Regions from separate parts of the Herbaspirillum sp. CAH-3 genome, predicted to be linked through region 2. Evidence: predicted binding sites of a transcription regulator. Region 2 holds the regulator's gene; the other holds the start of a gene.
The links. Region 2 encodes FliA, which starts transcription of late flagellar genes. Its sites were predicted from a motif close to CTAAAGTTTNNNNNNNNNNNGCCGNTA; they were not measured.

Region 1 (8,069 bases), 450 kb from region 2:
GTACGCCTACTTCATGCAGGGCGTACAGCCGGTGGACCAGGCCGCACCGGCCACGGCACTGCCGTTCCCCTTCAACATCCGCATGTCGATGAAGGCGTGGAACTGGCTGTTCCTGGATCGCAAGCCGTTTGAACCCGACCCGTCGCAATCGGCGCAGTGGAATCGTGGCGCCTACCTGGTGCAGGGCCTGGCCCATTGCAGCACCTGCCACACACCGCGCAACGTGCTCATGGCCGAGCAGCTGGATCGCCGTCTGCAAGGCGCCTCGCTGGGGACCTGGTACGCGCCCGACATCAGCGCCACCGCCCTGCAGGCCAAGCCGGCCTGGACCCGCGCCATGCTGGCCGATTACCTGGCGACCGGCCACGCCGCCAATGGTGCCACCGCAGGCGGGCCGATGCTGGAAGCCATCGAGAAGAGCTTCTCGCGCATGACCCGTGACGATCTGGAAGCGATGGCCACCTATCTCCTGCCGGCCGGCCCGGCCGAGGCGGTAGCGCCGGCGGCAGCGAGCGCAGCACCGGCGGCGCTGACCCCGGTGCAGGGCGACGATACGCCGCAGGCGCTGGCGGCCATGAGCGCGGGTGCCCGTGTTTATATGAACAACTGCGCTTCCTGCCACAACACGGGCGGGCAGGGCCTCAACGGCCTGCCGTCCCTGCAGCAGCATCCGCTGCTGCGCCAGCCCAATGCCGACAATGTCGCCATGGCCATCCTCGAAGGAGTGCTGCCGGAACACGGACAGGGCATGATCGGGTTTGCCCATACCTTGAACGATGCAGAGATTGCGGCCGTGACCAATTACCTCATGCAGGACCTGGGCGGCAGCAAGGTCAGCATCAGCGCGGAGCGCGTCAAGACGCTGCGGGCAGGGGGCGAAGCCTCGCCGCTGTTGTGGCTGGCGCGTGGCGGGATGGTGCTGTTGGTACTGGCCCTGCTGGTGCTCGCCGTGTGGTGGCGCCGCCGCTCGGCGCGCACGGTCGGCTGAGCGGATACCCGCGCAGCCCGGCACCCGGACATGTCATACCAGATGCCGCCCAGCCACAGCGGGCGGCTCTTTTTTTGTGCCAGATGAACGGTTTTGTCTGCCATTGTCTGCTGCGAGTGACATCCGGGATTGTTTCGGGCTATCCTCGACACTCGATGAGGAAAAGCATGAAAAAGATTTCGCAGCACCTGAAGCAACTGGGCATGGGCGGCCTGCTGCTGGCCTGTGCCTGGATTGTTCCGGCTGCGGCTCACGCCGACCGTCTGGAGGAGATCCAGGCGCGCGGCTCGCTGATCTGCGCCACGCTGGCCAGCAACGAGCCGCTGGGCTTCCCCGATCCGCAGACCGGCCAGATCGTCGGTTTCGATGTGGACATGTGCAGCGCCATTGCAGCCAAGCTGGGTGTGAAGATGCGCCAGCGCAGTTTGACCGTGGAGGCCCGTTTGCCGGCGCTGATCCAGGGTGAGGTCGACCTGGTCTCGGGCGCATTGGGCTATACCCGCGAGCGGGCGCGCCAGATCGATTTCACGGCGTCGCATTACCAGACTCCGATCAAGCTGCTCGTGTACAGCGATTCCGGACTGAATCTGGTCTCCGACCTGGAAGGCAAGCGCATCAGCGCCAATCGCGGCTCCACCCCGGAGCAGGCCGTGCGGCGCGTACTGCGCAAGGCCACCTTGCTGACTTTCCCGGAGACCCCGCAATCCTTCCTGGCCCTGGCCCAGAAGCAGGCCGATGCGATGGCCGTGGCCATGCCCTCGGGGATCCGCTTCGTCAATGAATCGGGCGGACGCTTCCGCTTCGTCGAAGGCGCACTGGCCTGGGAGCCGACCGCCCTGGGCGTCAAGAAGGGCGAGCACCGCCTGCTGGACGCCGTCAACAAGGCACTGGTCGCGCTGGAAAAGGACGGCCAGATCGATGCCCTGTGGATCAAGTGGTTCGGTCCCAAGACCAAGTTCAACATTCCGCGCGACAAGAAGCTGACCCCCATCTCGGCCTTCCGCCAGGCGGGCTGACGGTACCATCGACCTGGGCGCTGCGGCGCCCGTTCCTTTTTTCATACTTCGCTTTCCCGGCACGCCGAGCAGCATCATGTCCGTCACTACCGTCCCGCCTTCCTCTTCCCACGACCACGACCACGACGGCCTGCCACCGCGCCAGCGCCTGCTGGCCATTGCGACCGTGGTGCTCGGCCTGAGCATGGCGGTCCTCGATGGCTCCATCGCCAACCTGGCGCTGCCGGCCATGGCCGCCGATCTCAAGGCCAGCAATGCCGATGCCATCTGGGTCATCAACAGTTACCAGATCGCCATGGCCGTGTGCCTGCTGCCGCTGGCGTCGCTGGGGGAAGTGATCGGCTACCGGCGCGTCTACCTGGGCGGCCTGTTCCTCTTCACGCTGGCCTCGCTGGCGTGCGCGGCCAGCGGCGACATGCTGCAACTGAGCCTGGCGCGGGTGCTGCAGGGGCTGGGTGCGGCCGGCATCCTGTCGGTCAATACCGCGCTCATCCGCTTCATCTATCCGGCCCGGCAGCTGGGCCGGGCCATCGGCTACAACGCCCTGGTGGCCGGCACCGGCAATGCGCTGGGTCCTGGCGTGGCGGGCCTGATCCTGCACCTGGCGTCCTGGCACTGGCTGTTCCTGATCAATATTCCCCTCGGGCTGGCGGCGCTGGCCGTGGGCAGCCGCGCCTTGCCGGCCAACCCGCTCTCGCCGCGCCGCTTCGACACCCAGAGCGCCGTGCTGTGCATGGGCTTCATCGGCCTGCTGCTCTATACCATCGACGCCGTGGGCCACCTGCAGGGTGGCTGGGTGGTGGCGGGCTGCGCGCTGCTCACTGCCATCAGCCTTGTCCTGCTGCTCAAGCTCCAGTCCGCCAGCGCCCCCATGTTGCCGCTGGACTTGCTGCGCATACCGCTGTTTGCGCTCTCCATCGGCACCTCGTTCTGCTCCTTCGCGGCGCAGATGGCGGTCTTCGTGATGCTGCCCTTCATGCTGCAGGACTACCTGGGCATGAGTGCGGCGCGCGCCGGCATGCTGCTCACGGCCTGGCCGGTAGCCGTGGCGCTGACCGGCGTGGTGGCCGGCAAGCTCTCGGACCGCATCCCGGCAGGGTTGCTGGGCGGGATCGGGCTGGCGGTGATGTGTCTGGGATTGCTGGCCTTGCTGACGGTGGACCGCAGCACGCCCGATGGCGTCACGCTGGCCATGTTTGCAGTCTGTGGTTTGGGCTTCGGGCTGTTCCAGTCGCCCAACAACCGCACCATGATCAGTGCGGCGCCGCGTGAGCGCACCGGCGGCGCCAGCGGCATGCTGGGAACGGCGCGCCTGACCGGGCAGACGGTCGGGGCCTCGGTGGTGGCCATGCTCATGGGGGTGTCAGCGGCGCCGTACGCGCCGGTGCTGTGCTTTGCCGCTGCCCTGGCGGGCGCGGCTTGCCTGGTGAGCCTGTCGCGGTTGCGTTATTGAGGTGCGGTGGCGTTACAGCGCCGGCGCCAGCGTCTCGCCGCGGGCGTGGTGGTGGGCGGCGTGGGCGGCTACTGAGAGCGCCATGCTGAGATAGTTTTCATTGCGGCGGCGCAGCTGCGCCTGCTGCTGTTCCAGCGCAAACAGTTGCTGGTAGAGCGTGCGGATCTGCTGCTGCAGCAACTGGCGCTGCTGCTTGCCGTCCCGGTTGGCCGGGAAGCGGGCCAGCGACTGCGCCTGCTGTTGCAGGATCAGGATGCGGTGGCTCAGTTGCGCCACCAGCTCGGTGGGGTCATGGTCCAGCGTGTCTGCCACTGCGATTTCTGCGCGGACAGGTTTTTCTTGTTCATACGCGACGTTCATGCGAACTCCAGCCCAACGGGGCGCAAGGGGACTGCGATAAAGCCTTCGCTTTGATTTACGGCAGCCCCGCGCGCATCTTGAGCCACGGAAAGTAAAAAAACTTAAAGGCGCAGCCCCGTACAGGGTGCTGCGCCTTTTTACGTACGGGCCGCACGATGGCGGGCCCGCAGCGGGTGGTCCCAGGCAGTCAGTCGGTCAGATCACGCCACGGCGCATCTGGTCCAGCTCGATGGATTCGAAGAGGGCCTTGAAATTGCCTTCGCCAAAGCCGTCATTGCCCTTGCGCTGGATGATTTCATAGAACACCGGCCCGATCAGGTTCTGCGTGAAGATCTGCAGCAGCAGGCCCTGGCCGGCCGTGGGCGCACCGTCGATGAGGATCTTCAGTTCACGCAAGGCAGCCAGGTCCTCGCCATGGCCGGGGATGCGGCGTTCGACCAGGTCATAGTAGGTGGCGATGGTGTCCTGCAGCGGTACCCCGCGTGCATACAGGGCGCGCACGGTCTGGTAGATGTCGTCGGTGCCCAGGGCGATGTGCTGGATGCCCTCGCCGTTGTACTGCTTGATGAATTCCTCGATCTGCGACTTGTCGTCGGCACTCTCGTTGATGGGGATGCGGATCTTGCCGCAGGGGCTGGTCATGGCGCGCGAACGCAGGCCGGTGACCTTGCCTTCGATGTCGAAATACTTGATCTCGCGGAAGTTGAACAGGCGCGTGTAGAACGACGACCAGGTGTCCATGGCGCCCCGCATGACGTTGTGGGTCAGGTGGTCGATGTAGGTCAGGCCCACGCCCTTGGGATTGCGCTCCACGCCCGGGAAGAACTGGAAGTCGACGTCATAGATGGAGCCATTGTCGCCATAGCGGTCCACCAGGTAGAGGAGCGAGCCGCCGATGCCGCGGATGGCGGGAATGTTCAGTTCCATCGGCCCGAGCTTGGCTTCCACGCCTTCGGCACCGAGTTCGAGTGCACGCTTGTACACGTGGGCCGCATCCTTGACGCGGAAGGCCATGGCGTTCACCGAGGCGCCATGCACCTGGGCGAAGGCGGCGGCATTGCTGTCGGGTTCGCCGTTGAGGATGAAGTTGATCTGGCCCTGGCGATACAGGGTGACGTTCTTGGAACGGTGGCGCGCCACCGCCGTGAAGCCCATCAGCTCCAGTACGGCGGCAATGCCGGCCGGGTCGGCGGCGGTGTACTCGACGAACTCGAAGCCGTCGGTGCCCATGGGGTTGTCGAACAGGTCGCCGCTGGTGTTGTGGGTGTTGCCGGGGTTGCTGGTAGCGGCTGCGGTGGCGAACTGGCTCTCTGCGTGGCCCATCTGGTGTCTCCTCGTGTGGGGAGGGCCGGCAAGTGCGGCCCATGCGAGGAGTTTATTGCGTCAAGACTGCAATTTGTGATTGTTTTTTGCGCGATATCTTGGATAATATGCACAAATAATTCTTAAATATGAACTTTGGAGAGACAAATGAGCATCATCAACGTGGATCGCTACGACCTGGCCTTGCTGACCGAGCTGCAGCGAGACGGCCATATTACCAATAGCGCCCTCGGCCTGAAAGTCCACCTGTCCACTTCGCAGATCAGCCGCCGCGTGCAGCGGCTGGAAGAAGCCCACGTCATCGAGCGCTACACCGCTGTCCTCGACCCGGCCGTGGTCGGCCTGGGCGTGACCGCCTTCACCACCGTCACTCTGGACCGCCAGGGCGAAACCCGTGGCGAACTCTTCGAGAAGGCCGTGGAAACCATGCCGGAGGTGACCGAGTGTTTCTCCGTCACGGGCGAGGGCGATTATATCCTGCGTATCGTGGCCCCCGACCTGGCGGCCTTCTCCGAATTCATGATGACGCGCCTGCTGCGCCTGCCGGGCGTGACCAACGTCAAGTCCAACATCACCCTCAAAAAGGTCAAGCAGTCCCATGAACTGCCGCTGGAACACGTGATGCAGCCGGTGAAATCGCGCCAGCGCATCCGCTTCTCGCAGTGACCGCAAAAAACGATGATGCGAAGAATCAATGATTGGGCGCTCCAATTATTGATTTCTCGAATGATGGTTTTTGGCGGCACCGGAATTCAAAAGCAATCGCCGGAGTGCGGCCCGCTTGGCGCAGGCCTAGAATCAGTGGCATCCGATCCTTGGAGTGCCCCATGCTGACCATGACTTCTCCCGCCGCTACACCTGTCACCGTCGACGACCAGGCCGGCCTCGATCCCGAGGTCTGCTGGCAAGCCGTGCAGCGGCGCGATGCGTCCTTCGATGGGCGCTTCTGGTATTCGGTGTGCACCACCGGCGTGTACTGCAAGCCGTCCTGCGGCGCGCGCACGCCCTTGCGCAAGAACGTCGGCCTGCACGCCAGCTGCGACGCTGCCGAGGCCGCCGGCTTTCGTCCCTGCCAGCGCTGCAAGCCGGACCAGCCGCCCCTGCAGGAACGCCAGGCGCAAGCCATCGCGCAGGCCTGTCGTCTCATCGAGCAGGCCGACGAGCCACCCGATACGGCCACCCTGGCCCAGGCGGTGGGCTTGAGCCGCCACCACTTTCATCGTCTCTTCAAACAGCATGCCGGCATCACGCCCAAGGCCTATGCCGATGCCCACCGCGCCGCGCGCCTGCGCGCGCAGCTGGGCAGCGGTGCCAGCGTGACCGATACGCTCTATGAAGTGGGCTTTCACTCCAGTGGCGGCTTCTATGCGCAGAGCAAGGCGCAGCTGGGCATGCAGCCAAGCACTTACCGGCGCGGCGGCCAGGGTGAACAGATCCGTTTCGCCGTGGCGCAATGCTGGCTGGGTGCCTTGCTGGTGGCGGCCACCGGGCAGGGCATCTGCGCCGTCACCTTGGGCAGCGAGCCGGAGGCGCTGGTGCAGCAACTGCAGGACCGCTTCCCCCAAGCCGATCTCGCGCCGGGCGACGCCAGCTTCGAGCACACGCTGGGCCAGGTGCTGGCCGCGCTGGACGATCCACGCCAGGGCGCTGCCTTGCCGCTGGACGTGCGCGGCACGGCCTTCCAGCAGCGTGTCTGGCAAGCCCTGCGGGCGGTGCCGCCCGGTGTCACGCTCACCTATGCGGAACTGGCCGCGCGCATCGGCCAGCCGCAGGCGGTGCGTGCCGTGGCCAATGCCTGTGCGCGCAACGAGATCGCCGTGCTCATTCCCTGCCATCGCATCGTGCGGGTCGATGGTTCTCCTTCGGGCTATCGCTGGGGCATCGCGCGCAAGACCGCCTTGCTTGCACGCGAAGGGGCTTGCCCGCAGGAGACGGACGCCTGAATCATTTGCCCTGCGCAGCTACAATAGGCCTTCGATTACTGCTGGAGTTGCGCATGCATGTTCTTGGCAAGGCTGGTCTGGTCATTGCAGGGGCCGTACTGATCCTGGGGGGCGTCGTCGCCTGTTCGCCGCTGTCGGCCATCAATGCCGTCACTCCTGCATCGGCCTACGTCAAGACCGAAGGAGTGGCCTACGCCAACACCGATAACCCGCGTCAAAAGCTGGACATCTATCGCCCCGCCAGCGCGCCGGCAGCCGGCATCGGCCCGGGCTTGCCGGTGGTGGTCTTTTTCTATGGTGGCAGCTGGAACGAGGGCAGCCGCAAGGATTACGCCTTTGTCGGCGAGGCCTTGAGTTCGCGCGGTTTCATCGCGGTGCTGCCTGACTATCGCGTCTATCCCGAAGTGCGTTATCCCGATTTCGTGAAGGACAGCGCCCAGGCCGTCGCCTGGACCCTGCGCTCGCTGCGTGAGCTGGGCGGCGATCCGCAGCGCGTCTTTGTCATGGGACATAGTGCCGGTGCCTACAACGCCTCCATGGTGGCACTGGACCCGCGCTGGCTGCGCGAGGCCGGCGCCTCGCCGGATGCGCTGCGCGGCTGGATCGGACTGGCCGGACCCTATGACTTCCTGCCCATCGAAAACGAGGATGTGAAACCGGTCTTCTTCGCGCCCGATTCCCCGCCCGATTCGCAACCGGTACGCCACGTGCAAGCCGGTGCACCGCCAGCATTGCTGATCGCTTCGCACAAGGACAAGCTGGTCTCGGCCGAACGCAACACCGCTGGCCTGGCCAAACTGCTGCGCGCGCAACAGGTGCCGGTGGTGGAGCGCTACTTCGACAACACCTCGCATGCCTCGCTGGTGGGCAGCCTGTCGCGGCCGCTGCGTTTCATCGCGCCGACTCTCGAAGAAGTGAGCCAATTCATTGAAAATCCGCCACCCCGTCCGGAGCCATCCAAGTGACGGGTGACCTCTTCGCGGGGC
Region 2 (8,069 bases):
GGCCGTACATCGGCGACTTGTTGTCCAGCGAAGCCGCCACCTGGAAGAAACCGTCACCATTGATGGCGATATCCAGCGGGTTGGCCGAAGAAGTGATGTTGCCCTGGGTGAACTGTTGCGCCACGTTGGCCACGGTCACGCCGATGCCCACCGGCGAATTGCCGGAGCGGTTCATGGAGTTGGCATACATGTCGGCAAACTGCGTCTGCGACTGCTTGAAACCCACCGTGCTGGCGTTGGACACGTTATTACCGATGACGTCCAGGCTCTTGGCTGCGCCGTTCAGTCCGCTCAGACCTTGCTGAAAACTCATGAGATATCCCCTTGTTCCGAATGTTGTCGGTAATGACGATTAAAGAATTTGCACCACGTCGGTCGGCTTGATGGTGCCGACATTGGTGACGTTGAGCTTGACGCCGTCCGACGCAGTCGAGACGCTGGAAACGGTACCGAACGACAAGGTCGACGCGGACACCGCAGTGCCATTGTTGGAGGCACTGACCGTGAAGGTGTAGTTGCCGTCGGCCACCTTGCCGCCGGTATCGTTGGAGCCATCCCAGATCACCGGCACCACGCCGGCCGCCTGGGTACCCAGGTCGGTGGTGTGGACCACGGCGCCGGTGGAATCCTTGATGGTAACCACCACCGAGGAGGCCGTTCCGGACAGGTTCACGCCGAACACCGCCTTCTGGCTGGTGGTTTCCTTGCCGTCGGCGTCTTTGGTCGTATCGCTGGTAAGCTGGATGCTGTTGCCCGGGGCCAGTACGCTGTGGCCGATCATGTTGGCCGTGGACAGCGCCTGCGAGGAATTGAGGTTGCTCATCAGCGTGGACAAGGAATTGTTCAGCTGGGAGATGCCCGAGACGGTCGAGAGCTGGGCCATCTGCGTGGTCAGCTGCGAGTTGTCCATCGGGTTGCTCGGATCCTGGTTCTTCATCTGCGCGATCAACAAGGTCAGGAAGCGGTTCTGGATCGCGTCCGGGCTGTTGTTGTCGAGGCTGGAAGAATTGCTGGTGGACGAGCTGCTGCTCGTACCATTCATTGCACTGAGCAGGTCATTGGAGACGATTGCCATGGTTCAGGTCCTGTTGACTGGCCGCTTATTGGCCGATGGTAAGGGTCTTGACGAGCATGGCCTTGGCCGTGTTCATCGTTTCCACGTTGGTCTGGTAAGAGCGCGAGGCCGAGATCATGTTGACCATTTCCTCGACCGGATTGACGTTGGGCATGGCCACGTAGCCATTGCCGTCGGCCATCGGATGCTTGGGGTCATAGACCAGCTTGGGCGGGGCCTGGTCCTCGACCACGGCCGCCACCTTCACACCGCTATCCTTGACGCTGCCCACCGGGATGGCTTCGAACACCACCTGCTTGGCCCGGTAGGGCGTGCCGTTGGGACTGGTCGCGCTGTCGGCGTTGGCGATGTTGCTGGCCGTGGCATTGAGGCGCTGGGACTGCGCGCTCATGGCCGAGCCCGCCACGTTGAAGATGTTGGAAAGAGACATGGTTTATCAACCCGGTTGGATGGCGTTCAACATGGCCTTGATCTGGCCGTTCACGGCGGTGACGCCGGCTTCATAACGGATGCCGTTGTCGACGAATTCATTGCGCTCCACATCCAGATCGACGGTATTGCCGTCCACGCTGCCCTGGGCCGGCGTGCGGTACTGCAGGGCCGTGCCGCCAATGCTGCCCGGCCCAGAGTCGGGCGCGGTGCCGGCCACGTGCGTGGCAGCGGTACGCTCCAGCTGCAGCGGCGGGATCGTGTTGGACTTGTTGTCCAGCGCATTCTTGAGCGCATCGGCAAAGTTGACGTCACGCGCCTTGTAGTTGGGCGTGTCCGCGTTGGCGATGTTGGACGCCAGCACCTGCTGGCGCTGGGCCCGCAGGTTCAGCGCCATCTCGTTGAAACGGAAATAATCGTCGAGCTTAGAGACCATCAGGTCCTCCGGAAGTACCGTCGCTGCGCCGCTCTCGCCTGCCGTTGCCGTGGCCGCTCGCGGACTGCGCCGATGATGGAATTACGTAGGCTTGATCATACGTTCGCACCACTAACTCTAAGGGGCGATAAAGAGAGAAAAGCCTCCCCTGTTTGCGCTTTTGACCTCGCGCGCGCGACGTACCATGGCTGCCAAGATTCGCCTATGCCCATCACGGGCAAGTTGCACAAAATGAAACACGTTTTCCGCGCCCTGCGCCGCACCTTCGCCGCCCTCGCCTTGCTGGGAGCGGGCTTGGGCGTGGTTGCGCCCGCCTTCTCCCAGAACGACCCCAACACGCCGCAAAAGCAGGACTTGCCAGCCTTGCAACAAGTGGCGGAGCAATTCCTCAAAGGCCAGACTTCCGGCCTGCCGGGCAGCGTCACGGTCACCGTCGATCCGGTGGATTCGCGCCTGACCCTGGCCGCCTGCCTGGAACCGCAAGCCTTCATGCCCAATGGCGGCCGCCTGTTCGGCCGCACCACGGTCGGCATCAAGTGCGTCGCGCCCTCCCCCTGGACCATCTATCTGCGCGCCAACGTTCAGGTGATCTCGGATTACCTGGTCGCGGCCGTCCCGCTGGCCCAGGGGCAAACCATCAGCGCCAGCGACATCACGCGTATTCGCGGTGACATGTCGGCCCTGCCCAGCGGGGTCATCACCGAGGAATCCCAGGTGGTCGGGCGCGTAGCCAACATGTCCCTGCGCGCCGGCACGCCGCTGCGCCTGGACGCCATCCGCAACCAGCGCGTGGTGCAGCAAGGCCAGGCGGTGCGGGTGGTGTCGATCGGCCCCGGCTTCCAGATTTCCACCGAGGCGCGCGCCCTGACCAATGCCAATGAAGGCCAGATGGCCCAGGCCCGGACGGCGGCCGGCCAGGTCGTCAGCGGCATCGCCAAGGCGGGTGGCATCCTGGAAATCAATTATTGAAGCGGGTACCGCCTGGCTATCGCGCTTTCTCTATTGATATGAAGCAATTTCCCACGGTGCGCGCTGGAGGCGGAACGCAGCGGCTCGCCCGGAGGGGAATGTGAAGAAATCTCCCGAAATCGGCGCATTTGAAGTGCGGGAATGTTAAAGTTTGCCCAGAACTGGTCGATAATCCATACGACAGGCGGGTGCGAAGCGCCCCCACCCTACAAGGAATACTGCCGTGAACGTTAACGACGCCCTCAAATCCGCTGCCCTCAACACCGAGCAGACGCAAACGCAGACCCGCAACAACGCCGCCACCGGCCCCGCCGCGGGCGACAGTGCGGCTGCCAAGGCTGCCACTTCCGACAGCGTGCGCTTGTCCAGCACCTATCAAGCGCTGGAAACCAAGGTCAATGGCGACAGCAGCGCCTTCAACAGCAAGAAAGTGGCCGAGATCAAGGCTGCCATTGCCAATGGCACCTTCCAGATCGATCCGGACAAGATCGCCGATGGCCTGATCGATACCGTCAAGAATCTCATCAGCGCCCGCCCGGCCTGATCGCCGTTCGCCTGCACCGAGGATCTTCCGCATGAATCCGGCCAGCCATCTCTCCCTGGAACACGCCGCCCTTTCGCGCCTGGTCGACAAGCTGAACCAGGAGCAAGCCTTGCTGACCGAGGCCACGGCTGAAGGCCTGACCGACATCATTTCCGAAAAAGCCAATATCGTGGCCGAGATGTCTACCCTGGCCGGCAACCGCCACGCGCTGCTGGGCAAGCTGGGTTACAGCGAAGATGAAGCCGGCATGCAAAAGTGGATGAATGAACACGCCAGCGAGGCCGACCGCGATATCTGGGCAGGCCTCTTCGAGCTGGCGCAGGATGCCAAGGAACTGAACCGCGTCAACGGCCTGTTGATCGGCAAGAAACTCTCCATCAACCAGAGTGCCCTGACCATCCTGCAAGGCAAGACCGGCACCGGCAATTTCTACGGCCCGGATGGCCAGAACAGCATCAAATCCTCCGGCCGGCGTCTGGGCGTGGTGTAAGGTTTCCCTGCACGCCTGCTGAGTTGCATCCGAACAACAAAAAGCCCGGCATTGCCGGGCTTTGTCGTTGCTGGGTCCGAAAATGCGCCCTGCGCGCAAGCATCGTCAGGCCACCCCGCTCCATGAATGTTCGCGCAGATAAGAGCGCATGCGCGAGATCGCCTGGCTGTGCAGCTGGCACACCCGGGATTCGGACACGCCCATGACGGCACCGATTTCCTTCAGGTTCATTTCCTGCTCGTAGTACAGGGCCATGAGCAGCTGCTCGCGCTCGGGCAAGGCCTTGATCGAATCCACCACCGCTTCCCGGAAACCGCCTTCGATCAGGCTCTGCAGCGGATCATCCTCGCCCTGGCCGGCCTGGTAGCGGTCCAGGAAGTGCTCATGGCCGCCATCGTCGTCGTGGAAATCCTCGTAATAGATCAACTGGTGGCCGCCGCAATCGGCGAGCAACGCCTGGTATTCGGTCAGGCTGATCTTCATGTGCTGGGCTACTTCCGCCTCCTGCGGCTGGCGGCCCAGCTGCTGCAGCAGGCTCTGCATGGCCTCTTCCACCTTGCGGGCATTCTGGCGGATGCTGCGCGGCAGCCAGTCGCTGCTGCGCAGTTCGTCCAGCATGGCGCCCCGGATACGCTGCACGGCATAGGTCTCGAACTGCGCGCCATGGGTTTCTTCGTAGCGGTTGACGGCGTCGAGCAGCCCCATCATGCCGGCCTGGATCAGGTCGTCCACCTCTACGCTGGGGGGCAGCTTGGCCTTGAGCTGATGCGCCAGTTTCTTGACCAGCGGCGCATGCTGCTCCAGCACGTCGTTCTTGCCCTTCTTTCCCTTGACGTTATACATGCACGTCACACTCCCAGACTGGCACCGTCGGTGGCCATGCCGTATGCGCTGCGCGCCGCATCCGGACCTTCCGTGAAGCGCTTGGACAAGCGCTGGAATGCCAGCGCGGCACCGGCGAAAGGAAACACGTCCATCACCGCCCGGCCCTGCCCGGTAGCGCGGCGAATATGATCGTCAGCCGGGATGGCGCCGATGAAATTCAACTGGGCGGCCAGATAACGGCTGGCCGCCTGGGCCATGTTGGCGTAGACGGTACGGGCTTCGGCTTCGGTGGCATCGTTGACGATGAGACTGAAGGGACGGCGGCCGATCCGGTCGCTCAGGCTCTTCAGGAGCACATAGGCGGATTTGATCGACGAGGCCGTGGTCGACACCTGGATCACGATCTCGCCCATTTCCATGGTCGGCACCGGCAGCGACAGGTCACGCGCCAGCACGCCATTGACCAGGGTGATCTCGGCCTGCTCGATGAGGCTGTCGAAGATCTCGGCCAGACGGCCTGCATGGGGATCGGTCGCCGACGGGACAGTGCGGCGAGCGATGCGCGCCATCGAAAAACCTTCCGGCAAGCGCCGCGTGGCTTCCACCATGGGGCGCTCCATGCGCGCCACTTCCTGCAGGGTCGCCACATCGTGACGCAAGCCGATACGGGTCAGCAAGCCGGTCGTGGCGACGTCGCCATCGACCACCAGCACACTGTGCTTGGCCTGGGACAAGGACGCTGCCAGATTGATGAGCATCGCACTCTTTTCCTCTTCTCCCAGCACGGAGAAGAAGGTGAACAGCCTGGGCACCGGGCGCTCCAGCATCCGGCGCAGGCCAGCTGCCTGGTCGATATCGTAACTAGCCAAAGCTCACCTCACGCAGTCCGCGGTCATTCATGGACATGGCAGTAGGTCCGATCACGCCCGGCAACTCACCCTCCTGGAATTCGAAAGGGGCAGTTTCGCGCTTCTGCTTGAAGGCACGATCGGCCAGGTAGAGCTTGTTGGCCACGTGCAGGTCTTCGGGCACGCGCTGGCCGTTGGCCACGTAATGCAGGTTGAGCTTGTGGCGGATCACCACGTCCAGCACGTTGCCGATGGTGGCGGCTTCGTCCAGCTTGGTGATGATGCAGCCGGCCAGGCCCGAACTCGAATAAGCATGCACCACTTCGTTCAAGGTACCGCCGGTGGCGGTGGCGTTCAGGCACAGCAGGCGCTTGATATCCACGCCGGCACCGGCCAGCATGGCGTCCTGCTCGGCCACCATCTGGTCGCGCTGGCCCACGCCGGCGGTATCGATCAGCACGGTGTGCTTGCCCTTCAACTCCTCCAGGGCGATGCGCAGGTCGGTCTCATCCTTGACCGAGTGCACCATCACGCCCAGGATCTTGCCGTAGATGCGCAGTTGTTCGTAGCCGCCGATACGGTAGCCATCGGTGGTGATCAAGGCCAGCTTGCCGGAGCCGTGGCGCATCACGCAACGTGCTGCCAGCTTGGCAGTGGTGGTGGTCTTGCCCACGCCGGTGGGGCCGACCAGGGCGAAGACGCCGCCGTTTTCCAGCAGTTCGTTTTCGTTGGCCAGGGTATTGAGGTTGCGTGCCAGCACCGACTTGACCCAGAACATGATGTCCTGCGACTTGGAGTTGGCCGGCAGGTTTTCGGTAATCAGGCGCGACAGGCTGGCCGAGAAACCGGCCGCCAGCATTTCTTTCAGGACGATGCCTTTGAGCGGATCGCGCTTTTGCGTGCCACCCCAGGAAATCTCGGCCAGCTGGGTTTCCAGCACGCCGCGCATGGAGCGGATCTCGCTCATGACTTCCGACAGGATTTCGTCGTAATCCTTGCCATCGAATTCAGGCAGGGCCGAACGCGGACGCATTTCCTGGTCGCCCGACTCCTGCGCCTGCTGTGCCGAGGCGGCACGGGCGGCATCCTGTTCCGCGCGGCGGCTGCGCCAGACACGGGCATCGCTGGCCGGGGCGGCTTCGGCTGCACGAACCGGTGCGCGGCCATGGGCCGGCTGGTCCAGCAAGGGCGCGTTCTCGGGACGCACCGCGCGGGCCGGCTGCTGGGCCAGCGGCGAGGACAACAGCGCCGGACGCTTGGCCTGCGCAGCCGGCGCGCCGGACTGCTGCTGCAAGGAAGCCGCCTGCACACGGCCGTTGGGGTCGCGCGCACCGGTCGGCGCCACCAGGGTGGTCATGTCCTCGTTGGCCATGGCCAGGATCTCCACCCCATCTGGAATATTGCGGTTGGAGAGAATGACGGCATCCGGGCCAAGCGCCTCGCGAACCTGGCGCCAGGCCTCGCGAGAAGAATTGGCGATAAATTTCTTGACGTTCATGCTTGCCCTCCAACTAGGCTGGTAACTTTAATCGTTTTCGACTCGGGTACTTCAGCGTGCGACAGCACGCGCAACTGCGGCATGGCGCGGCGCAGGAAGCGCGCCAGCAAGGTCCGCAGCGGTGCGCCGACCAGCAGCACGGGCGACAGGCCCATCTGTTCCTGGCGCTGCGCCGCCATTTCGGTCTGCTGCACCAGCGAATCGGCCAGGCCTGGCTCGATGCCGCCGGTGTCGCCGCTGGCCTGCAGTGCCTGCATGAGCAGGCGTTCGAGCTTGGAATCGAGCGCCATGACGGCCAGCTCGTTCTCGCCCGGGAAAATCTGTTGCACGATGGCACGGCCCAGCGCGATGCGGACAATCGCCGTCAGGTCGGTCGGATCCTGGATGCGGGCAGCGTGTTCGGCCAATGTTTCGATGATAGTGCGCATATCGCGGATATGCACGCCCTCCAGCAAGAGGTTCTGCAAGACCTTCTGCAGCGTACCCAGCGGCAGCATCTTGGGCACCAGGTCTTCCACCAGCTTGGGGGCTTCCTTGGCCAGGTGATCCAGCAGGCTTTGCACTTCCTGGCGTCCCAGCAGCTCGGCCGCGTGGGTGGTGATGAGGTGATTGAGGTGAGTCGCCACCACGGTACCGGCATCGACCACCGTATAACCCATGGTGGAAGCCTGTTCGCGCAGGCTGCTGTCGATCCACACGGCCGGCAGGCCGAAGGCAGGATCGGAGGTCATCATGCCCGGCAGCGGACCGGTCACCATGCCCGGATTGATGGCCAGGTACTGGCCGGCATGCGCCTCGCCATTGCCCACTTCCACACCCTTCAAGGTGATGCGGTAGGCCGAGGGCTTCAGTTCCAGGTTGTCGCGGATGTGAATCGGCGGCGAGAGGAAACCGACCTCCTGGGCGAACTTCTTGCGGATGCCCTTGATGCGCTTGAGCAGTTCGCCGCCCTGCC

Region 1: FYB76_RS00370 (FlxA-like family protein) is a predicted target of FliA. The motif match lies at 3,873-3,899, and genes of this name have one in related genera.

Annotation. Positions count from the first base shown of each region.
Region 1 is NZ_VSWE01000001.1:70,375-78,443, forward strand. Features, by position in the region: gene FYB76_RS00355 (cytochrome c) at 1-988, shown strand, start outside; gene FYB76_RS00360 (ABC transporter substrate-binding protein) at 1,156-2,004, shown strand; gene FYB76_RS00365 (MFS transporter) at 2,081-3,457, shown strand; gene FYB76_RS00370 (FlxA-like family protein) at 3,470-3,817, opposite strand; gene hppD (4-hydroxyphenylpyruvate dioxygenase) at 4,013-5,140, opposite strand; gene FYB76_RS00380 (Lrp/AsnC family transcriptional regulator) at 5,288-5,806, shown strand; gene ada (bifunctional DNA-binding transcriptional regulator/O6-methylguanine-DNA methyltransferase Ada) at 5,968-7,083, shown strand; gene FYB76_RS00390 (alpha/beta hydrolase) at 7,137-8,048, shown strand; gene alkB (DNA oxidative demethylase AlkB) at 8,045-8,069, shown strand, end outside.
Region 2 is NZ_VSWE01000001.1:517,012-525,080, reverse strand. Features, by position in the region: gene flgE (flagellar hook protein FlgE) at 1-313, opposite strand, end outside; gene FYB76_RS02630 (flagellar hook assembly protein FlgD) at 353-1,075, opposite strand; gene flgC (flagellar basal body rod protein FlgC) at 1,101-1,505, opposite strand; gene flgB (flagellar basal body rod protein FlgB) at 1,512-1,940, opposite strand; gene flgA (flagellar basal body P-ring formation chaperone FlgA) at 2,172-2,909, shown strand; gene flgM (flagellar biosynthesis anti-sigma factor FlgM) at 3,133-3,453, shown strand; gene FYB76_RS02605 (flagella synthesis protein FlgN) at 3,485-3,943, shown strand; gene FYB76_RS02600 (RNA polymerase sigma factor FliA) at 4,049-4,786, opposite strand; gene FYB76_RS02595 (antiactivator of flagellar biosynthesis FleN protein) at 4,792-5,595, opposite strand; gene flhF (flagellar biosynthesis protein FlhF) at 5,630-7,114, opposite strand; gene flhA (flagellar biosynthesis protein FlhA) at 7,111-8,069, opposite strand, start outside.